One region of the Atlantibacter sp. MEI4A-1023 genome, then DNA from elsewhere that is predicted to be linked to it. Evidence: predicted binding sites of a transcription regulator. Region 1 holds the regulator's gene; each other region holds the start of a gene.
The links. Region 1 encodes LexA, which represses DNA repair genes until DNA is damaged. Its sites were predicted from a motif close to TNCTGTATGTACATACAGNA; they were not measured.

Region 2: the regulator LexA is predicted to act here: its motif matches at 5,055-5,074, upstream of sulA (SOS-induced cell division inhibitor SulA).
Region 3: the regulator LexA is predicted to act here: its motif matches at 4,589-4,608, upstream of umuD (translesion error-prone DNA polymerase V autoproteolytic subunit).

What each region holds. Positions count from the first base shown of each region.
Region 1 is NZ_CM149568.1:4,325,619-4,333,352, reverse strand. Features, by position in the region: gene plsB (glycerol-3-phosphate 1-O-acyltransferase PlsB) at 1-2,424, opposite strand, end outside; gene ACVV26_RS20550 (diacylglycerol kinase) at 2,557-2,925, shown strand; gene lexA (transcriptional repressor LexA) at 3,034-3,642, shown strand; gene dinF (MATE family efflux transporter DinF) at 3,726-5,060, shown strand; gene ACVV26_RS20535 (CsbD family protein) at 5,284-5,493, shown strand; gene zur (zinc uptake transcriptional repressor Zur) at 5,565-6,080, opposite strand; gene ACVV26_RS20525 (conjugal transfer protein TraF) at 6,362-7,654, shown strand.
Region 2 is NZ_CM149568.1:2,857,074-2,864,807, forward strand. Features, by position in the region: gene helD (DNA helicase IV) at 1-1,558, opposite strand, end outside; gene ACVV26_RS13815 (YccF domain-containing protein) at 1,683-2,129, shown strand; gene yccS (YccS family putative transporter) at 2,147-4,282, shown strand; gene ACVV26_RS13825 (TfoX/Sxy family DNA transformation protein) at 4,262-4,879, opposite strand; gene sulA (SOS-induced cell division inhibitor SulA) at 5,096-5,605, shown strand; gene ompA (porin OmpA) at 5,958-7,040, shown strand; gene matP (macrodomain Ter protein MatP) at 7,137-7,592, opposite strand.
Region 3 is NZ_CM149568.1:2,267,910-2,275,643, forward strand. Features, by position in the region: gene ACVV26_RS10965 (autotransporter outer membrane beta-barrel domain-containing protein) at 1-2,483, shown strand, start outside; partial or broken gene ACVV26_RS10970 (S24 family peptidase) at 2,737-2,940, shown strand; gene ACVV26_RS10975 (glutamine amidotransferase) at 2,914-3,678, opposite strand; partial or broken gene ACVV26_RS10980 (Y-family DNA polymerase) at 3,937-4,112, shown strand; gene umuD (translesion error-prone DNA polymerase V autoproteolytic subunit) at 4,682-5,131, shown strand; gene umuC (translesion error-prone DNA polymerase V subunit UmuC) at 5,140-6,414, shown strand; gene ACVV26_RS10995 (Ig-like domain-containing protein) at 6,711-7,734, opposite strand, start outside.

The DNA of each region.
Region 1 (7,734 bases):
GTCGCTCGCCTGAGCCGCCGCGCTTTCGATAGTCAACCGAATATCCGAGGTAATCAGGTCTGCCAGAAGCTGGTAAACCTTCATGGTCTCGGCCGGTTCGGCATCGCCGGTATCGCTGATAAAGCCTTCGTCGCGCAGTGTCGACACCAGGGTGCTGAATACCGCTTTGTCGAAGAATTCCGGCGCGTTAATCCCGTGCAACACCGATAGACGCTGCGCCACCGTACGGCTCTCTTTTTCCAGAGTGCCGCGGTTGATCGACGGGTTGGCGCTCAGCAGCCAGAAGGTGATGGCGTAGCGTTGCAGCGTTTCGCGCACCCCTGCCGCCAGCAACTGGAGCGTACGTGAACGGGCCGGGTTAAGCTGCAATTTCTCGCCGTTTTCCACGATTAACTGCTGCTGCAACAGCTCATCCACCAGCGCATCAAGCACTGCGCCCAGCTCGCTTTTCTCCCAGCGCAGGAACAACTCCGCCTTCAGCATCGGGTAGAGCACTTCAACCTGGCGCAGCAACTCTTCACGGGTAATGTGGCGATGCTGGGCGATCATGGCCGCCAGCAGCGATGGCAGCACCAGCATATGATGGATGTTGTTGCGGTAGTAGGTCATCAACACGGCCTGCTCGCGCGGCAGAATGATAATGTCGCCGATGGTGTCTTTTTCGACTTCAAACTTGTTCATTTGCAGCGCGTGCTCAATCAGCTCGTTGGCGGATTGGGCTGGTGTCGTTGCATCCGGCGCATAAGGCACGTTACGCAGCAGGCTTAAGTAACAGCCGAGCTGTTCGGTCAACTGCTCGCGGGTAAGCGAACGTTGACGCGACGCCAGCAGCGCCGTACAGCACAGGTTCATGGCATTAGCCGCGCCCGCGTTGTTGATGCGCACCATCAGGTCGGCGGCGATGGCATTCACTGTCGGCGTCAGCCAGGCAGGTCGGATCGCTTCAATCGGGTCGATGGAGTCGCGCCATTCGGGCACGTGCTGGTTCAGGTACGTCATCAACGGCATTGGTTCGCCGAAGTTTACGTAGCCCTGGCCCAGGTTGCGCAGCTTGCTCAGCCCGCTAACCATCTTCGCGAAGTTCTCTTTCTCTTTGGTCGCGCCACGCAGCTCTTTGGCGTAAGTACCCACTTCCATCACGTGTTCATAGCCGATGTAGATAGGAACCAGCGTGATAGGGCGGGTGCCGCCGCGCAGCATCGCCTGGATGGTCATCGACAGGGTGCCGGTTTTCGGGTCCAGCAGGCGACCGGTACGGGAACGGCCCCCTTCAACAAAATATTCCACCGAATAGCCGCGGCTGAACAGTTCGCCCAGATACTCGCGGAACACCGTGGAGTAAAGTTTGTTGCCCTTGAACGTACGACGAATAAAGAACGCGCCCAGGCGGCGGAACATCGGGCCCGCTGGCCAGAAGTTCAGGTTGATACCCGCAGCGATGTGCGGCGGCACAAGGCCCTGGTGATACAGCACATAGGACAGCAGCATATAGTCCATATGGCTGCGGTGGCAGGGAACGTACACCAGTTCGTGACCGTCATGCGCCAGTTGGCGCACCCGCTCGGCGTTGTGCACATTAATGCCCTGATAGAGGCGGTTCCAGGTAAAGCCCAGAATGCGATCCATCAGACGAATGGTTTCGTAAGAGAAGTTCGCCGCAATCTCTTCCATCAACGCCACGGCATTTTGCTGGGCTTTTTCATGGGAGATTTTTTTGCTGCGCGCTTCGTCTTCTACCGCGCGGGCAATGGCTTTAGAGGCCAGCAGCTTATTAAACAGGTCCTGACGCGCCGGTAAACGCGGCCCTACGGCGGCCAGGCGCTGGCGGGCGAAGTGCATACGCGCCACTCGCGCCAGCTTCTGGGCAATGGTTTTATCGGTGCCGTGTTCATCCGCCATGCGGCGCAGCGACAGCGAGGGCGAAAAGCGTACAAAGCTGTCGCGCCCTAACCAGGAAACGGCAAAAAATTTCTGCAAGCCGTTCAGCATCCGCAGCGGCGGGTTCACTTCGCCTTTTTCACGGCCCGGCGCGCGCCCGAACATCACCGACACCGGCACCATCTGCACATCAAGTTGCGGATTGCTGCGATGCAGATCGAGATAGTCGTGGAATAACTTAATCGACTCCTCTTTCGGCGTGTAATAGGTGAATACCCGCGGCCCGCCGTGAATAAACACATGGCGCGGCAGCAGAGTGCCGTCAATTTCGAGAGGCTCCAGCGGATCGGGCAAATCGTGTGCCAGACATTGTTGGCGCAGCGTCAGCAAGTCCGCCTTCGAGTTGTACGGAAGAACGTACATAATCGGGCGCGAGGTATCGAGCCCCAGTTCGGCGCACGGATCCGCCGGAATGGATTTGCTTTTTACCAGTACGCGTAATGGTAAATTAAGTAATTTGTAGTAAATTCGTGGCCAGCCGGACATAAACGATGTAAAGCCTCTGGTTAACAATGCAATTGCACCGCAAGAATATCAGAAACAACCGGGAATTTCTGTGGTGCTTACGTTTCGTTGCTCACTGCTATTGATGCGCGTTTTTTAAAAAGGTTTCCTTTCATGGCGAATAACACCACCGGGTTGATACGAATAATTAAAGCAGCAGGTTACTCCTGGAAAGGCATTTGCGCCGCCTGGAAGAACGAAGCGGCGTTTCGCCAGGAGGGCGTCGCGGCGATTGTCGCCATTGCTATCGCCTGCTGGCTGGATGTCGATCCGATTACCCGGGTGTTGCTGATTGGCTCCGTCATTCTGGTGATGATAGTTGAGATCCTTAATAGCGCCCTCGAAGCGGTGGTCGATCGCATCGGCCCGGAATTTCATGAGCTTTCCGGGCGCGCCAAAGACATGGGCTCGGCGGCGGTACTGTTTGCTATTTTACTGGCGCTGATGACCTGGGGCATATTGCTCTGGTCAAATTTGCGATAACTCTTCCAGATGTCGCTAACATGCGGATATTTGCTCATTTTGTGGTTTCAAAATCACCGTTAGCTGTATATACTCACAGCATTACTGTATATGCACCCAGGGGGCGGAATGAAAAGTTTAACGGCCAGACAGCAAGAGGTGTTTGATCTCATTCGGGATCACATCAGCCAAACCGGCATGCCTCCCACTCGTGCGGAGATTGCACAGCGTCTGGGCTTTCGTTCTCCTAACGCTGCAGAAGAACATTTAAAAGCCCTGGCGCGTAAAGGGGTGATTGAAATCGTTTCTGGCGCATCGCGCGGTCTGCGTTTGCTGGTGGAAGAGGAAGAGGGGTTGCCGCTGGTTGGGCGCGTTGCCGCGGGCGAACCGCTGTTAGCTCAGCAGCATATCGAAGGCCATTACCAGGTCGATCCCGGCTTGTTTAAGCCCAGCGCGGATTTCCTGCTGCGCGTTAGCGGTATGTCGATGAAAGATATCGGGATTATGGACGGCGATTTGCTCGCGGTGCATAAAACTCAGGATGTACGTAACGGCCAGGTGGTGGTCGCGCGCATCGATGACGAAGTGACCGTTAAGCGCCTGAACAAACAGGGCAACACGGTGCAGTTACTGCCGGAAAACAGCGAATTCTCCCCAATCGTTGTTGACCTGCGCCAGCAGGCCTTTTCTATCGAAGGGCTTGCTGTCGGCGTGATCCGCAACGGCGAGTGGCTGTAAGCTCTGCTGTCTGATTTGAAGCCGTAGCGCGCCGCGTTACGGCTTTTTGCTTTCCAGAATTCCCTACCGCTACGGATTGCGTCATGCCATTTTTCACGTCTGCTGATAAAGCATTGTGGCGCCTGGCGCTACCCATGATCTTCTCCAATATTACCGTGCCGCTGCTCGGCCTGGTGGATACCGCCGTTATCGGCCATCTCGATAGCCCCGTTTATTTAGCCGGTGTCGCCATTGGCGCAACCGCCACCAGTTTTCTGTTTATGCTGCTGCTGTTTCTGCGAATGAGCACCACCGGGTTAACCGCCCAGGCATTTGGTGCAAAAAACCCGCAGGCGATGGCGCGAGCCCTGGTGCAACCGCTACTGCTGGCGGTGCTGGCCGGGGTGGCGATTATGCTGTTACAGACCCCGCTGATTAACCTGGCGTTGCATATCGTAGGCGGCAGCGAAGAAGTATTACATCAGGCGCGGCGCTTTCTGGAAATCCGCTGGCTAAGCGCGCCTGCGACGCTGGCGAACCTGGTGCTGTTAGGCTGGTTATTGGGGGTGCAGTACGCGCGAGCGCCAGTGATCCTGCTGGTTGTTGGCAATGTGCTGAATATCGCACTCGACCTGTGGCTGGTGGTGGGGCTGGATATGAACGTGCAGGGCGCTGCGCTGGCAACGGTGGCGGCGGAATACATCACGCTGATCGTCGGATTGCTGATGGCCTGGCATGTCATGACGCTGCGGGGCATCAATCCGGCAATGCTGCTCTCTGCCTGGCGCGGCGATATCTGGCGTTTACTGGCGCTCAATCGCGACATTATGCTGCGTTCGCTGCTGCTGCAAATCTGTTTCGCCAGCGTCACGATTTTAGGGGCGCGGATGGGTAGCGATGTGGTGGCGGTGAATGCCGTCCTGATGACGCTGCTGACGTTCACCGCCTACGCACTGGATGGTTTCGCCTATGCGGTGGAAGCCCATTCCGGGCAGGCTTACGGCGCAGGTAACAGCAACCAACTGATTAAAGTCTGGCATGCCGCCTGTCGCCAGGCGGGCCTGGTGGCGCTGATGTTCGCTACGGTTTATGCGCTTTGGGGCGAGCATATTGTTGCGCTACTGACCTCGCTGCCGGTTTTACAACAGCAAGCGGATCGTTACCTCGGCTGGCAGGTTGTGCTGCCGCTGGTTGGCGTGTGGTGTTATCTGCTGGACGGCATGTTTATCGGCGCTACCCGTGGCGCGGAAATGCGTAACAGTATGGCCGTGGCGGCTGCGGGTTTCGGCGTGACATTAATCGCTTTGCCCTGGCTGGGTAATCACGGGCTATGGCTGGCGGTAGCGGTATTTCTGGCATTGCGCGGGCTGTCGTTATGGCTCATCTGGCGGCGCCACTGGCAGCGCAATAGCTGGTTCAACGAGACGGGTCATGGTTAGTTACATCTGCTGACTCTCATTTAATTTCTGAATATCTGTTTGATATATAAAATTTTTGTATCATTAATGCCGATTTTTATCTTTCGCGCTTGGTTAAAGATTCTGAATGTTTCAAACGAGTCGGAATGGTCGACTAAACTCATTATCACGTCCAGCAGATAATAACTGTTAAACACGGACGATAAACATTTAGCGTTTATAACCGAACGATGAGGACTACATCATGAATAAAGACGAAGTCGGCGGTAACTGGAAACAGTTCAAAGGTAAAATGAAAGAGCAGTGGGGTAAACTCACTGACGACGATATGACCGTTATCGAAGGTAAACGCGATCAGCTCGTAGGGAAAATCCAGGAACGTTATGGATACGAGAAAGATCAGGCAGAGAACGAAGTAAAAGACTGGGAAACCCGTAACGATTACCGCTGGTAATCCCCGTCGTTTCTCTGCTTAGCCACCCTCATGGCTACCCTGCCAGGTACAAGGATGTACCATTAACGCCTTCACTTACCGCGTTTTTTCACCTGAACTGAATGGTCGTGACCACAGTGTTCCGGGTGACGGCACGATTCTACCTCTTTGCAGCCTGAGCACAGCCCGTGCGCTTCAATGACATTATGCCGCAGCGTAAAGCCCATATCGGCGGCTAACGCATCCATGATCTTCTCTACACCCTGCGCGCTCTGCTCTTTGACGACGCCGCAGCGGTCGCAAATAAACATCGCTGAAGTATGCGTCGGTTGATCGAACAGATGGCACAGAACATAGCTGTTGGTTGATTCAACCTTGTGAACAAACCCTTGCTCCAGCAGGAAGTCCAGCGCCCGATAGACTGTCGGCGGCTTAGCCTGCGGCTCGGATTCGCGCAGCAAATCCAGGAGATCGTAAGCGCTAATCGCGCCTTTTTGTAACGTCATTAAGCGCAACACTTCGAGGCGCTGCGGGGTCAGGCGTACGTTTCGTTGCTGGCAAAGATCTTCTGCCAGGGCAAGCATATGTTGTGACGTCGTCGTATCCATCAGCATCCCCATGGGTCACGTAAAACGCTTATTTTATCATGATCCGTCCAAAACGCCGACAGTGCGCAGGATCGTTCTTCCGCTTCGTTTTTCGCAAGCTCATCCATACGTATCAGTTCGATTGAAAAAAACCACATCTATAAATATTAAAGACTTACAAATAATGAACATGAGCCGCCTGAAGGCGGCGCGCTTTCAGGGCTCTGACGCCTGTCTTTCATAGGGACATTTGCCGCCAACATTTTCCGCTGTGCAGGGACACAGCGCCTGTTACGCAACCTATGACGAGACAAACTCCTGTGAAAAAAATAAAACTTTCTATAACAGCATTAGCAGTTTTTTTGGTGGTAACGAGTGAGGCCAGGGCGGCTAATACCTGGACGGAAGCGCGTGGAGATGCAATGGGAGGAACCGGCGTCGCGTCTGCGCATTATGGCAGCGGGGTACTGATTAACCCGGCGTTGCTGGCAAAAGCGCAGCCAGAAGATTCTGTCACCATTATTTTCCCCACCGTGGGCGCGCAAATCAGCGATAAAGACAATTTACAGGACGAAATCGATAACATTAGTGATCGTATTGATTACTACAAAGAGGTGATTAACGATTTTGGTCCGGAAGACTTATTGAACCTCGGCGAATCAGTCCAACAGTTTCAGAATGCCGCAGGTGAACTGGCGGATCAGCTAGAGTCGCTGGAGGGCAAAATCGCCACCGCGCGAGCGGGGGCCGGGCTGGCCGTCAGTATTCCCAGCGATATGCTCTCGGTCGCTTTTGTGGCGAAAGGCTATGCCCATGCCCGGGTCAGTTCCTGGATCGATCAGGAGGATATTACGTACCTGAGAGGGATCCAGGGAAGCGAGGCCATTGCCATTGACGTTGCGCGCGATGCCATCCTGAACGGTAGTGATGAGATCACCGATAACCTTCACTCTACCGGTTTTGGTCGCGTGGCGATTGTTTCCGACTATGGCGTTGCTTTTGCAAAGCAATTCGATATGGGCGGCGTGCCGGTTTCTTTCGGCGTGACCCCGAAGCTGCAAAAAACCTGGCTGTATAATTACAGTGTGCCAATTTATGCCTACGACAGTAGCGACTGGAACAGTAGCCGTTACCGTACTGACAATACCGGTTTCAACGTTGACGCCGGTTTAGCCGCCGATCTTAGTGAAAACTGGACCGTTGGCCTGAGCGGGCAGAACCTGATTTCTCGCGATATTAATGCCAAAGAGGTCAACGGTTTTCGCGATAGTTATGAAATTACGCCGCTGGTCACGGCGGGTGTTGCCTGGCATAGCGGTATTTTGACCCTGGCGGCTGATGGCGATCTCACCGAAACCAAAGGATTCAAAAGCGAAGATAACAGCCAGTACGCCGGCGTGGGGGCGGAAGTGCGCCCACTCCCCTGGTTGGCGGTGCGCGCCGGTTATCGTGCCGATATGAAAGGCAATGATAATGACGTGTTTACCGCCGGGCTGGGCTTCGCGCCGTTTAACCGGGTGCATATCGATTTAACCGGTATTGTCGGCGAGAAAGAAACCTGGGGAGCAGGAGCGCAACTTAAAGTCACCTTCTAAAATCACTGGACGGAATGGCGACATTCCGCCCATTTTTACAGAGTGTGGTATAGTGTCGCCCCTTTTTTAACCTGATACGC
Region 2 (7,734 bases), 1.5 Mb from region 1:
GGTTTTGCTGCACAAAAGCGTTGGCGATGTAGCCTATGCGACCGTTAAACCGATAGGTGGTGTCCAGCGCGCATTGATCCCCTTCGCCAAAATGATGGGTAAAAGAGGTTGTCAGCAGTAACTCCGCGCCGCTGAAGCGGTAAATCGCCTGCCAGTCATCACCCACGGCATACAGCGCCGTATGGGAGTTTTGCCGCCGCAGCGCCGCCAGTAGCGCAGCGCGCTGTGGGGAAATATCCTGAAACTCATCCACCAGAATATGCTTCCACGGGCTGACGAAGCGCCCATTATCCAGCACGTTAACGGCCTGATGGATCAACCCGGAAAAGTCTACCGCGCCTTCAGCTTTCAGAGCGCTTTTCCAGGCTTTGACCAGCGGGGCCATCAGCCTGACGCGTTTCTGAAACAGATCGCGCATCTCCTCCGGCACGCTGGCAATCATCTCCGCCTGGGAACCGCCGTGGGTACGGATAATCCCGAGCCACCTTTCCAGGCGTGGCGCAAGACGACGAGCGAGTTTGTCATCCTGCCAGTAGTTGCCTTCGTCAATTTCCCACTCAAGCTCTTCGGTCAGCCATTGCCGCCAGCCTTTCGCCTGGGCCTTTTTCTGCTGGCACTGCTCACGCCATGCCGTAATCAATAATGTGTGACGCGCATCGGTATCACTTTCCAGTTTACTGATTTGCGGCGGTTTTTTACTGCCCTGCTGGATAATGTGCAGGGCCAGCGCATGGAAAGTTCGGGCGGCGATCTGATCGGTATGCAGGCGTTCCTGAATACGCTGCTCCATCTCCTGGGCCGCTTTGCGTCCAAATGCCAGCAGCAAAATTTGATCGGCAGACGCTTCGCCGCGCGCCATTAACCATCCCGCACGCGCCACCAGCACCGAGGTTTTGCCGCTACCGGCTCCGGCAAGCACTAGCACCGACTCCTCGCCGTTTACCACCGCGCGCGCCTGACTTGGATTGAGTGGGGACGATTCAATCTGCTCGAAGAAATCAGCGTACTGACTGAGCATCTGTTCAGTGAATTTTTGATTAGCCTGCTGACGGCGTTTTTCAACATGGGTCAGCCAGCTATTGCATTCAAGATAAGCCTCACGGCAGTTATCAAACTCCGTCAAACGGGAAAGCGGCAACGGCAAGGCGCTAAAGGCCGCACGGATAGATTGCTGGATACCCTGGATTTCATGGCGCTTCAGCCATTTATTGCGTTGGGCCAGCGTTGCGATCCGCTGACATTGCTCGTTCAACACCGATGCGGCGATTTCACTCATCTCCTCGCTCCAGCGCGTCCAGAGCCCCAGAAGATGCTGATAAAAACGCTGGGTTTCTGCCCACTCCGTACCGTGAAGACGCACCACCTGGTTATTCGGCACCACAAATTCAAGCTCACCCCATACCATCCCGCGTTTACAGCTCATCGCCAGCAGCTGGTTAAAAGGGATTAAATATTCATGACTATCGCCCGACACCTTTACACCAGCGGTAAGGATCTCCACGCGATCGTAAGGATGCTGCGCGAGCCGTTTTCCAATTGAAGTTGCTTTCAGTTCCATCACGTAACCACGGTTAGTCGTCGTAGGCTAAGTTTAACCGCCCTGTATATGCCGCTCCAGAGTAAAAACGCGTTACAATTGCTGAGGTTAATGTTTTAGCTCAGCAATCAAAGGAAGATGTTCTATGCGCACGGTTCTTAATATTCTCAATTTTGTCCTCGGCGGCTTCGCTACCACCCTTTCCTGGCTGCTGGCGACGGTACTGAGTATTGTTTTTATCATCACCCTTCCGTTAACGCGTTCCTGCTGGGAAATCACAAAGTTATCGCTGGTGCCATACGGCAACGAAGCTGTTCATGTCGACGAACTGGAGCCGCAAAGCAAGAGCGCGATCTTAAATACCGGCGGCACGTTGCTAAATATTGTGTGGCTGGTGCTGTTTGGCTGGTGGCTATGCCTGATGCATATCGCCGCCGGGATTATGCAGTGCGTGTCGATTATCGGGATCCCGGTGGGCATCGCGAATTTTAAAATCGCCGCCATTGCGCTTTGGCCGGTCGGGCGCAGGGTGGTTTCGGTGGAAATAGCGCAAGCAGCGCGCGAAGCCAATGCCCGACGCCGTTTTCAATAATGGGAACAGGCAACGTTATGTTTAGCCCCCTGCTCAGGCGTTATTCCTGGAACAGCACCTGGCTGTATAACTTCCGCATCTTTATCGCGCTGTGTGGCAGCGCGGCGCTTCCCTGGTGGCTCGGCGAGGTCAAACTCACTATTCCGCTGACCCTGGGGGTGGTCGCCGCCGCGCTGACCGATCTCGACGATCGGCTGGCGGGGCGGCTACGTAACCTGATCATCACGCTGGTCTGCTTTTTTATCGCGTCCGCCTCTGTTGAGCTGTTATTCCCGTGGCCATGGCTGTTTGCGGTTGGGCTGACGGTTTCCACCTGCGGCTTTATATTGCTCGGCGGCCTTGGGCAGCGCTATGCCACCATCGCGTTTGGCGCGTTATTAATTGCGGTGTACACCATGCTGGGTGTCTCGCTGTACGAGCACTGGTATCAACAGCCACTGCTGCTGCTGGCAGGCGCGGTGTGGTACAACCTGCTGACGCTGATCGGCCATGTGATTTTTCCCGTCAGGGCATTGCAGGATAGTCTGGCCCGCAGCTATGAACAGCTCGCCTGGTACCTTGAGATGAAATCGCGCCTGTTCGATCCCGATATTGAAGAGGAACGGCAGGCGCCGATGATGGAGCTGGCGCTGGCCAATAGCCAGGTGATCGCCACGCTTAACCAGACCAAGACATTATTATTAACCCGCCTGCGCGGCGATCGCGGTCAGCGCGGCACGCGCCGGACCCTGCACTACTATTTTGTCGCTCAGGATATTCATGAGCGGGCCAGTTCCGCCCACATTCAGTATCACGAACTGCGCCAAAAGCTGCGATACAGCGATGTGATGTTCCGCTTCCAGCGGCTACTTTCTATGCAAGGGCAGGCGTGCCAGGCGCTGGCGCGCTCTATCTTACTGCGTACCCCCTACCAGCATGACCCGCGCTTTGAGCGCGCCTTTATTCACCTTGATGCCGCCATTTCGCGCATTCGTGCGGATGAAATGTCGGATTCAGAAAAGAAAGCCATTGGCTTTCTCATCAATAACTTACGCGATGTCGACGCCCAGTTAGCCAGCATTGAATCCGAGCAGACTCTCGCTGAACCGCGCAACGATGAGAACCAGCTTGCCGATGACAGCCTGCACGGCGTCAACGATATCTGGCTGCGCCTCAGCCGCCACTTTACGCCGGAATCGGCGTTGTTCCGCCATGCGGTGAGAATGTCGGTGGTGCTGTGTATCGGCTATGCGTTTATTCAGGTTACCGGCTTGCAGCACGGCTATTGGATCCTGCTAACCAGTCTGTTTGTTTGCCAGCCTAACTACAACGCCACGCGCCATCGCCTGACGCTAAGGGTGGTCGGTACATTAATTGGCGTGGCGATTGGCATTCCGGTGCTGTGGTTCGTGCCTTCTCTGGAAGGTCAGCTGATATTAATCGTGATCACCGGCGTGCTGTTCTTTATGTTCCGCACCGTGCAATACGCTCACGCAACGATGTTTATTACGCTGCTGGTGCTGCTGTGCTTCAATTTACTCGGCGAAGGTTTTGAAGTTGCGCTGCCTCGCGTTATCGATACTCTGATCGGTTGCGCCATCGCCTGGGCTGCGGTGAGCTTTATCTGGCCTGACTGGCGCTTTCGCCGGCTCGATCAGGTACTTGAGCGGGCGCTCAATGCTAACTGCCGCTATCTTGATGCGATCCTCGAGCAATATCATCAGGGCCGGGATAACCGCCTCGCCTACCGTATCGCCCGGCGTGACGCCCATAACCGTGATGCAGAACTCGCGTCAGTGGTGTCAAATATGTCGACGGAACCTCACGTCAGCGATGCAATTCGTGAAACCGCCTTCCGATTGCTGTGCCTGAACCATTCATTAACTGGCTATATTTCCGCTCTCGGTGCGCATCGCGAAAAAGTCGTAAATAGTGAGATCCTCGCTATCCTGGACGATGCCGTTTGCTATGTCGATGATGCGCTGCATCATCTCCCGGCTGATGAAAGTAAAGTACAACGGGCATTAGCCGGGCTGACGAAGCGAATCCGGGATATCGAGCCTCGTCAGGAGAGTAAAGAAGCACTGGTCTTGCAGCAGATAGGATTAATTGCAGCACTATTGCCAGAAATGAGTAAGTTGCAGCATCAGGTCTCACCCCTCACTGACCGATAAAGGCTGCTGCATAAACCACTCATAGAGCTCCCGGCGGGTTTCCGCCGGGAGCGCCGCTTCATGTAGGCCGGCAATAGCCCCTTCCAGCGCATAGAGCGCTTTAACGCCACAATTTTTTTTAATGGTGCGTAACCTTAACCAACACTCTTTCGCGCCGTACGCTTTAAGGGTATCGACATCACTGATACCAACTTCCCACAACCCTATTTCATACTGCAAAGAGAGATTAGGTAAATCCTTAACGCGCATTTCCTGTTGGCGATGAGCAATGTCTTCATTGGCGCAACTGATGGAGTCAGCCGCTAACTGCACCAATAAATCGGGGTTATTCCACAGCTCACTGTCGACCTGATAATAATTGAGGTAGACCGCCCTTCCCCGGCGAGTAAATTTAAGCTTCGATAAATTACGTTGGGTGTAGTAACCCGCGCTTTGTTCATTAGCCCGCAAAAAAAGCTCACCTTCAACCAGCATGCCGAACGCGGCTTTATCAATCGTCAGGCTGTATCCGCCAAACAAGGAACGACAACGCACTTCGCCCAGGGTCTTTAATAAACCCTCTAAACGCATGAGCGTTTCAGTGGTAATTGACTTCATTATAACTCCTTTATTATCAATAGATAACAGGAATGTATCCGTTATTGATTCCTGTAAAACGAACATATTCAACTTGGCGAATCTCGGCAATATTAATTTTCTGCGGCGGAGATTTAGATAAAAGAATTGCGAGGTGCTTTCAGAAAATAAGGTTGATCTTTGTGCTGCCTGGATGTACTGTACAAACATACAGTACACGCTGGAGTTGAACACATTATGAACATTACTGCTCATTCAAATCGCTCAGTTACAACGATGCGCACAACACAAAAGCATCTGGAATTCTCAACTGCCCCGGAAATGAAAGGAATGGTCAGCGAAATTGTTTACCAGGAAGATCAACCCTGGATGACCCAGTGTGTTTTACTCCCTTTACTACAACAGCTTGGTCAGCAATCGCGCTGGCTGCTGTGGCTCACGCCCAATCAGCGGCTGAGCCGTTCCTGGCTTCAGGCCTCAGGTCTACCGCTGACTAAAGTGATGCAGGCGAGCCCATCAAATTCCTATACTACTGTCGATGCCATGCTCCGCGCATTGCGCACCGGAAATTACAGTGTGGTTATTGGCTGGTTGTCTTACGAGATGAGTGATGAGGAACATCTGGCGCTTTCAGAAGCGGCGGAAATGGGTAATGCCATCTGTTTTATCATGCGCCCTTCACGGGGGGGTGTTAACGGTACGAGACCGCGTTCTGCGCTAAAAATTCATTCTGGTTTGTATCATTAAGTAAATTTAAGACAAATCCTGGTATTACTTTTTAATATTTACAGGTCTTTGTTCATTAGTGAAATTTAAGCGGAATACGCGGCTTCCGCGACGCCCAGCCTCTCTTCGCTGGCTACATTTGCAGCAAAGATGTTAACAAATATGTACGCAAGTCGTTTTTTTTCATATGCCTGACGGACTTCACACTTGTAAGTTTTCAACTACGTTGTAGACTTTACATCGCCAGGGTTGCTCATTAATAAACCGTACAGACGGTAGAGTTACAAGTTGAGCTATAACCCCGGTGAAGGATTTAACCGTGAGCTCTTTAAGAGATGTTCATGGCCTTTTGGATGATAACGAGGCGCAAAAAATGAAAAAGACAGCTATCGCGATTGCAGTGGCACTGGCTGGCTTCGCTACCGTAGCGCAAGCCGCACCGAAAGATAACACCTGGTATGCAGGTGGTAAACTGGGCTGGTCCCAGTACCACGATACCGGTTTCTACGGTAATGGTTATGACAGCCGCATCGGTAACGGTCCGACTCACGAAAGCCAGCTGGGCGCAGGTGCTTTCGGTGGTTACCAGGTTAACCCGTACGTTGGTTTTGAAATGGGTTACGACTGGTTAGGTCGTATGCCGTACAAAGGCGACACTAACAACGGCGCTTTCAAAGCTCAGGGCGTTCAACTGACCGCTAAACTGGGTTACCCGGTTACTGACGATCTGGATATCTACACCCGTCTGGGTGGTATGGTATGGCGTGCTGACTCTAAAGCAGCATACGACAACGGTGCTGGCGGTCGTCTGAAAGACCACGACACTGGCGTTTCCCCAGTATTCGCTGGTGGTGTTGAATGGGCTGTTACCCGCGACATCGCTACCCGTCTGGAATACCAGTGGGTTAACAACATCGGTGACGCAGGTACTGTAGGTACTCGTCCTGACAACGGCATGCTGAGCCTGGGTGTTTCTTACCGTTTCGGCCAGTACGATGCTCCGGCACCGGTTGTAGCTCCGGCTCCGGCTCCGGCTCCAGAAGTACAGACCAAACACTTCACTCTGAAGTCTGACGTTCTGTTCAACTTCAACAAAGCAACTCTGAAACCGGAAGGCCAGCAGGCTCTGGATCAGATGTACACCCAGCTGAGCAATCTGGATCCGAAAGACGGTTCCGTTGTTGTTCTGGGCTTCACTGACCGTATCGGTTCTGACGCTTACAACCAGGGTCTGTCTGAGAAACGTGCTCAGTCCGTTGTTGATTACCTGATCTCTAAAGGTATCCCGGCTGACAAGATCTCTGCACGTGGCATGGGCGAATCTAACCCGGTTACTGGCAGCACCTGTGATAACGTTAAACCGCGCGCTGCTCTGATCGACTGCCTGGCACCGGATCGTCGCGTAGAAATCGAAGTTAAAGGTATCAAAGACGTTGTAACTCAGCCGCAGGCTTAAGTTACCGTTATGAAAAAACCCCGCAATGCGGGGTTTTTTTTCGCCTGTCGTTCTTAAGTGAACATGAACAAAGGCGTTCAGATAAAAAAGAGCGCTTTACTCCCCTTTACCCAGCAATGCTTCAATATCCTGCTTCAGCGTCGACATCTGGCTGGCGTACTTCTCTTTACGCTCAGCATCTTCAATGAGCTGTACGATGGTTTCAGAGAGGGTTATCCCTCTGCGCTGCGCCAGGCCAGCCAGACGCTGCCAGACCATATACTCCAGGTCGATAGACTTTTTGCGGGTATGCTGATGCTCCGCATTAAAATGACGCTTGCGACGGGCCCGAATCGTCTGCTTCATGCGGTTAATCAGCTCGGGATTAATATGCGCGTCTATCCAGTCGGCAACCTGGACGGGTTCGTTTTCCATGTTGAGTAAGAGGTCCACTGCCTCTTTGGCCGCGCTGGCTTCTCTGTACCGGGTGATCAGTTCGCCTTCGCGATGCTTCTTCACCAGATATTTCCATTTCCAGCCGCTTTCGAGATTTTCCAATTGTTGATATTTCATTGTGATCTCAGGATGACCGTATAACTCACTTCAGAATAACAGTTTTTTTCCATTTCGCTGAATTGAAATCGTAGCCTGTGACTCTCTGACTGATTCTCCCGGGCAATTGCTTGATTACGGGTGTGTCCTTGTTGCCATTACG
Region 3 (7,734 bases), 2.1 Mb from region 1:
ACGACAGCGTACTGGCGCTGAACGACAGCGCTTACCGCCTCGATTATGTGAGATCGGTAAACGATCTGCTGGCAGGCCAGAACGGCTATTCGCTGGTTATGACGGGTGCGCTGGTGGATGGCGACCAGGCCACCGGCACCACCTCGCTGGAGAGTGCGGCGATGACCGGCGCGGTGCTGGCGAATGTCGCGGTGACGGCGGATAAAAACCGCATCCAGATTGGCGGTATAAACGCCGATGCCGATACCCAACATGTCACGAAGGGTTTTGGCGCAGCGCAGTTGCAGCTTAACGGCGAAGGCAACCCCGCCGTGATGATTGAAGGCGACCAGTCCCTGACGCTGACCGGCGCGCTCGGCGGCCCGTTGATCACCGCCTCTGGCGCTGCCGCCAGTAACGTGACGGTCAATGTGAATCAGGGCACCCTGAATCTGGGTAATGTGGCCACCGGGGCCAGCGAATCTACGCTGGATGGCGTGATTAGCATCGAAAGCGCAGGGGTGATGAACGTGGCCGCAGGCCATCACACCGTGACAGGCTCCGGGGTGGTGAACCGTGGCGCGCTGAACATCAATCAAAATGCGAGCCTGACGGCGGATGTCGCGCTACAGGAGCAGGGGCAAATGGCGGTGGCGGGCACCGTGAACGCCGGTTCGTTAACCGCCAGCAGCGACGCGCGTATCACCGTAGGTGACGTTAGCGCCGCCGGGGTGTTGACTGCCGATAAAGTGGATTTACAGGGGGCTGCGCTGTTTATTGACCCGGTCTGGCAGGATGGCGCTACGCTGAGCGATGCTTCCCGCGTGGCGTTGGGCGGCAATCAGGTCAACGGACGCCTGACCGCAGGACAAAACTCACTGTTGATGCTGGGCGGCAACGATGTCGACAGCGTAAACCGCGACTTTGCCGCCAGCGGCCTGGCCTGGGGGCAGGATGTGACCGCCGCGCTGGTAGTCATGGCGCCGCAAACGCTGGTCTCCGGGCAGGGCGGGCTGCGTATCGATGGCAGTCTCACCGCAGCGGTTCCGGCGGCGGGCCGCGATGCGTCAGCCAACACAGCCGCTTTTGGCGAACAGTCGCTGCTGATGGTGAACAGCGGCTCCACCACCAACGGCAATGTGGCGTTAACCGCCAGCAGCGGCACCCTGAGCGTGGCGGACAGCGCGAAACTGTATATCTCCGATGCCCAGGCTAACCGCACGTACGCCATCGCCGACGGCTTCACGACGCTGGATATCGTCGGCAGCGGCTGGCGCGACACTAACTTAATCACTAACAAACTGTTGCAGGCGACGCTCAGCCCGACGGAGGACGGCGTAAACGTCACTACCACCGCCAGACGCGCCAGCGAGGTGTTGCCGGGTGTGATGGTCAGCCACGCGCTGGACAGGATGATGAACGATAACGCCAACGCGGTGAACAGCCCGGACGCCGGAATTCGTCTGCTCTCCCGCGCGGTTGAAGCGCCGAATGCCAGCGTCAGCGATGTGGTGAAAACCCTGAACAGTGCCGCGCAGTTGGCGGTAGCGGGCGGGGTGCAAAGCAGCAGCCTGGCGGTAAACAACGCCGTAAACAATGCTATTCGCGACCGCAATGCCGCGCCGGATCTGGATACCGCCCAGGATGCGGGCGTGTGGGTTCAGGCACTGTACGGCAATCAGCAGAGCGATGGCTTTAGCGCCGGGAACACCCGTTACGGTTACGACACCGATTTCTGGGGCGTGATCGTCGGGGTGGATAAAGACTACGCCCTGGCAAACGGCAACCTGCGGACCGGCGTGGCGGTGAATACCGGCAAAGGCAAAACCGACTCTGACGGTGATTTCAATGCGACTCGCGATGATTTCAACTTTACCGGCGTCTCGCTGTATCAAAACTGGCGCAACGAGGCGTTTAACCTGACGGCGGACGTTGGATACAGCGCAGGCAGCCACGATCTGTCCCAGCATTTACCCGGCTGGGCAGGGATGGGCGGCAAGCTGAAAGCCGATAACGTTGATGCCTCAGTATTCACCGTTGGCCTGAACGGTGAGTATGTGATTGATGCGTCGGTGTTGAATATCATCCCGCATGTGGGCGCGCGTTATAACCAGCTCACCACGGACGGCTTCACTACGCGCACCGCAGATCGTGACGGCGTGTTTAAAACCGATAAAACCCGTCAGGATATCTGGCAATTCCCGGTAGGGGTGCGGCTGAACAAAGCCTGGGCGATGGACTCTGGCTGGGCGCTGAGCACCGATGCGGATATGTCGGTGGTGTTTGCCGCAGGGGATACTGACGTGACCAGTAAAGTCAGGACGACGGGTATTCCGGCTTCAGACAGCATCTCGGCTGAAGTCATGGATAAAACCGCGTTCGAAGGCAGGCTGGGCGTGAAAATGCAAAAAGGCAATATGACCTGGGGCGTGGGCTATAGCCTGGACGCGTCCAGCCACAACACCGGCCAGCAGGTCGGGATTTCTTACCGCTACACGTTCTGATCCCTTAACCCCGACCGCCTGCCTGTGCAGGCGGTCTTTTTTATCCCCGTGTCACGCTGTCACGTTTTGAATCGGTTAAAAAATAAAATCCTCAATTTGTTCAATCGCCTGCGGCGAAGCGGCCAAAATGGCGTTATCGGTTCCGCAAAAACAATAAGTCTGTATATAAACACAGTGATGTTGGGTCTGACAAAAAATGAACCGATTAATCCCTTTAAGCTAAGCGACTCGCCCCGAATTTTTACCGCTCTTTCTGGAGTATGTGCCGTGCGGCTTTCCGTCCCCCGCGCAGGATTACGTGGAAACGCGTATCGATATTGCGGCGTTATGCATTCAACACCCCAGCGCGACCTATTTCCTTAAGGCCTCCGGGGATTCGATGACGGGAGAGGGCATCTCCGATGGGGATTTGCTGGTGGTGGACAGCGCGTTAACCCCGCAGCACGCTCGGTTCGTCGAAAATATCCTGGCTCGGGTGGCCGCACGTCTGTTGGATGAAAAAACGCAGCACGTTTCGGGCTTCCGGGGCATCGCGGACTTCACTGAGCATCGCATCAACATCGCGGCCTTCGCTGTGCAGCACCTCCGCGCGGAATTGCATTAGCGCCGTTGAAATCACGGGCGTAAATTCCGGGTGGAACTGCGTGGATACCGCGTTCGGCCCATAGCGCACAATCTGGTGCGGGTCATGGCTGGACCAGGCCAGCGCAGAGGCGCCCGGCGGTAGTTCGACCACGGTCTGCATATGCGTTAAGTGCGCGGTAAAGGTCTGCGGAAAAGTATTGAGTAGCGGGTCCTTTTTGGCTTCCGGTGTCAGGGTGATTTGCTGGTTGCCCGCTTCACGGCCCTGGGGATGGTAGTCAACGCGTCCCCCGAGGGCATACGCCATAAGCTGGTGACCGTAGCAGACGCCGAACAGCGGCATATGGATACGCATGGCTTCGCGGATCCACTCTGCCATAGCTTCACTCCACGGCAGGCGCTCCGTCACCATTGCCCAGGAGCCAGTGATGATCGCCATCCTGTGTGGGTCGGGCTCCGGCAGCGGCTCGCCCTCAAACACGCGGATCACGTCGACTGCGCCAACGGGCACCTGCAACGCATGGCAAAACCATACCGGGACATCATCGTGTACTGCGCGCATCTCCTCCGGGGGCGTACCCACCTGAAGAATGATGATTGGACTCACTTGCATCAATAAAACTCCACGTAATAAACATCAATACGTAACGCCTGAGATTACTTTGCGCTCTTTAGTACAAAAAATCATCAGAAATATCCTCAAGATAACTATTTTTATTTCTAATGCCTTGAGCCGCATGCAGAATTAACGATACTGTTTATATATACAGATTCATTATATATTTATCATGCAACTAATTGATTACACACAGCTGCCGCGCGCAGCATAACCTCCTCGCCGCGACGCGAGTTGATTTAAGAGCCGACCACCATGTTTGCGCTGGTTGACGTCAACAGCTTTTACGCCTCCTGTGAGGCGATCTTCCGGCCAGATTTATGGGGCGACCGGTGGTAGTGCTGAGTAATAACGATGTCTGCGTGATCGCGCGCAATGCCCAGGCGAAGGCGATAAGGGTTTTTATGGGCGTGCCGAAGCGACGATCAAAGCTTACCGTGGGCCCGGGTCCGTTATTTAAGCTACTGCGAGGCAAAATATCTTTTCCCCCAAAATACACATTTTGAAGTTTTTTCAGGCTATATCCGACCACGATTGCCTGGCAGGGAAAAACCGGTGGCTAGTGCGACTCTGCAATGCGTATTTCCGCCATACGACTCTGGTACGAATTTTTTACTTACCAAGGGCTAAGTAAAACCAATCCAATTCCTCGGGCAGCACTGTCGGGACCCATTTATAGCGGACGGGGCTTGGTTCCCAGAATCACAAAGCTTCCTCGCATACCTGACGATCAAACCTCGTTTAACCTTTTGCACCGTGCTGCTAACAGTTCATTACGCGAACAATTAATGTTTGTCAGGCATGACATCGCAAGTGTGCTGCTTAAATAACCCGTTTTCTCAGCCTGGTGCATGCGTTTTAGAATTTGTTAGTTCGTTCCCCTTGTCAGCGCATCATCGCTCATTAATACTGTATATATAAACAGTAAAAATAAAAGGTGTCTTATGCGCAAACCAGTTTTCACTCACTTCCTTCCAAGGGATATCCGGAGTATGTCTCTATGAAACCTCTCACTTACTCTGAGAAACTGACATTTTTTTGTCCACCCGTTTTTACTCCACCGGTGCGTGTACCTCTCTTTGCGGAGCCTTGCGCGGCAGGATTTCCATCCCCGGCTCAGGATTATGTCGAAAAAGAGCTGGATTTAAATGAGCTTTGTATTCGCCGACGAGCCTCGACTTTTTTTGTACGCGCCAGCGGTTGCAGTATGCAGGATATTGGACTCTGCGACGGCGATATCATGGTGGTTGACCGGGCAGAGGCGGCTGTTCACGGCGATATTGTTATCGCAGAAGTAAATGGCGAGTTTACTGTTAAACGTCTTCAACTGGAGCCGTGTGTCGCGCTCTTGCCAATGAACCCAGCTTTCTCTGTTATTTATCCGAAAGAATTACAACTGCTCGGTGTCGTCACCTGGTTTTTCAACAGTACCCGAGCCCGCCGGAGGTAACGATGCCAATGTTTGGTCTTGCAGATGTAAACTCATTCTATGCCAGCTGTGAAGCATTGTTTCGCCCAGACCTGCGTGGCAAACCGATTGTGGTGCTGAGTAATAATGACGGATGTGTTATCGCGCGTAATGCAGGTGCAAAAGCGTTAGGAATAAAAATGGGCGTACCTTGGTTTCAAATTAAAACTCAGGCTTATACGAAACAGGTACATGTTTTTAGCTCAAATTATGCGCTTTATCATAGCCTTAGTCAGAGAGTGATGATCGCCCTTGAGGAGATCGCGCCGCGGGTCGAACAGTACAGTATCGACGAAATGTTTCTGGATTTGACCGGCATTGACCGCTGTGAAGATCTTGAACATTTTGGCCGACGTCTCAGAGGGCACATTCTTAACACAACCGGGCTGACCATTGGCGTGGGTATAGGGCCGACCAAAACACTGGCCAAATCAGCCCAATGGGCAGGCAAGGAGTGGAAACAATTTCGCGGCGTCCTGGCGCTTACGCCGGATAACCCGAAGCGCACAACGACGCTACTGGAAAATCAGCCAGTAGAGGAGGTCTGGGGGGTGGGCAGGAGAATAGGCAAACGCCTTAACCTGATGGGTATAAAAAATGCCTTACAGCTCGCTCAGTCCAACACGAGATTTATCCGGGAAAACTTCACGGTCGTTCTGGAACGTACCGTTCGAGAACTGAATGGAGAATCCTGCATTCCTCATGAAGAACTTCCTCCGTCAAAGCAGCAGATTGTTTGTTCGCGCTCCTTCGGTGAGCGCATCACGTCAAAAGACACTATGCGGCAGGCGATATGTCAGTACGCTACACGCGCGGCTGAAAGGCTGAGGGGGGAACGTCAGTTTTGCCGGCACGTTGGGGTTTTTATCAGAACATCACCACACGCTATCAACGAAATATATTACGGTAACAGCGCTGGGGAGGCACTTGCTCTCCCCACTCAGGATACGCGAGATATTATTGAAGTCGCCGTGCGTTCGCTCGACCGAATCTGGCTGGATGGCCGACGTTACATGAAAGCAGGCGTCACACTCGATGATTTTACGCCGAATGGTGTGACCCAACTAAGCCTCTTTGACGAGGACAAACCAAGAGTGCAAAGCGCCCAACTAATGAAAGTACTGGATGGCATCAATCAATCTGGGTTGGGTAACGTGTGGTTTGCGGGACAAAGTGTCAACAGAGAGTGGGAAATGAAACGAGAAATGCTTAGCCCGGCGTGGACGACACATTGGGACGATATCCCGATAGCCCGCATACGATGAAGCCACTTCCGGAAACATATGTTTTCCTCAAAGGTTGCTTTTCTATTCCACATAAATGGCGACATGAGCCATCGGGTGATGAGCATTCTGGAAGAGGTGGCGCCTGCCACCGAGGTTTATTCCATTGATGAGAGTAAGTTATAAAGTGTGGACGATATGTGCGGCATCAGGAGAAAACGGAACAAACACACGAACAGCAGATGGAATTGCTAGAGCAGAAACTGGAAGGTAACAATACCCCCCTTACAGGGGGGTATTCTGGAAAGCCACCTTCCAGGAAGGTGGTCTTTTACTAATTAAAGGTTTTTATAACATGCTGTCCCACCGCGTACAGTTGAGCTATTCATTGAACCAACCGGTAAGTAAACAGCTGTATTAGCACCATCCACTTCAAGCAAATTACTGGTGGCAGCAGGTATGAGACCAAACTTCTGAATATCTCCCCACTCGTTCCAGAGTGTTCCGCTAGAACCACTTCGAGCTCCAGCTACGCTTAGAACCAGTTTTGCATCTGGAGATGAATATCCCTGGGATGGGCACCACGTTTCACCAAAGGTAGTTTCGTCCATACCATCATGGAATATAAACCATTTTTCGAGACTAAATTTATATTCTATGGCCGCCCCTCCAGTTTTTGGGGTTGCGCTTATAGTGACAGGACTACTGTTCCCGGTAGAAATAAACTCTACTGTTCCAGAAGCGTCAACGGATACCCAGTCACTGTCTACACTCCAGTTATAATCACTGTTTTTAGATTTATCTCCTTTGATTGCAAATTGGAACTTGGCGCCAACAAAGCCAGTTTTAGGGAAGCCCAAGTCAAGACCAAAATTAGAACCATTTACCGCCAGTAGAGTGGATGATGGCATGGGTTCAGGAGGTGGCGCTATAAACGTCAGGTCAATTTCACCACCTGTGTCGGATGAATTTGTCTTACTTTGAGCCTTAATAGTAACTGATTCTCCGGTTACATCTGTTACATTTAGTTGTACTACACCGTTTATATCGGTTGCCACTGTTGTGGTTTTTTCAGCTGTACCCAACATGGCTGAGCCTGTGGTAGTAAATACAACATCTTCATTCGGCACCAAATTTCCCTTTGCATCCTTCACTGTAGCGGTGACCACAACAGCAGATTTACCATCAGCTACTTGTTCCACAACATCTGAAGCCAGAGTTGTCACTGCAGTCGATGCATTAGCTTTAAAATGGACTGAAGCTGTCTGGCTTACCTCTTTAATAGTCGCCGTTACGGTGTATGTACCCGATATCTCACTTGTCAGGTCTGTATGGGCAAGGCCATAAGCATCTGTGATGGCT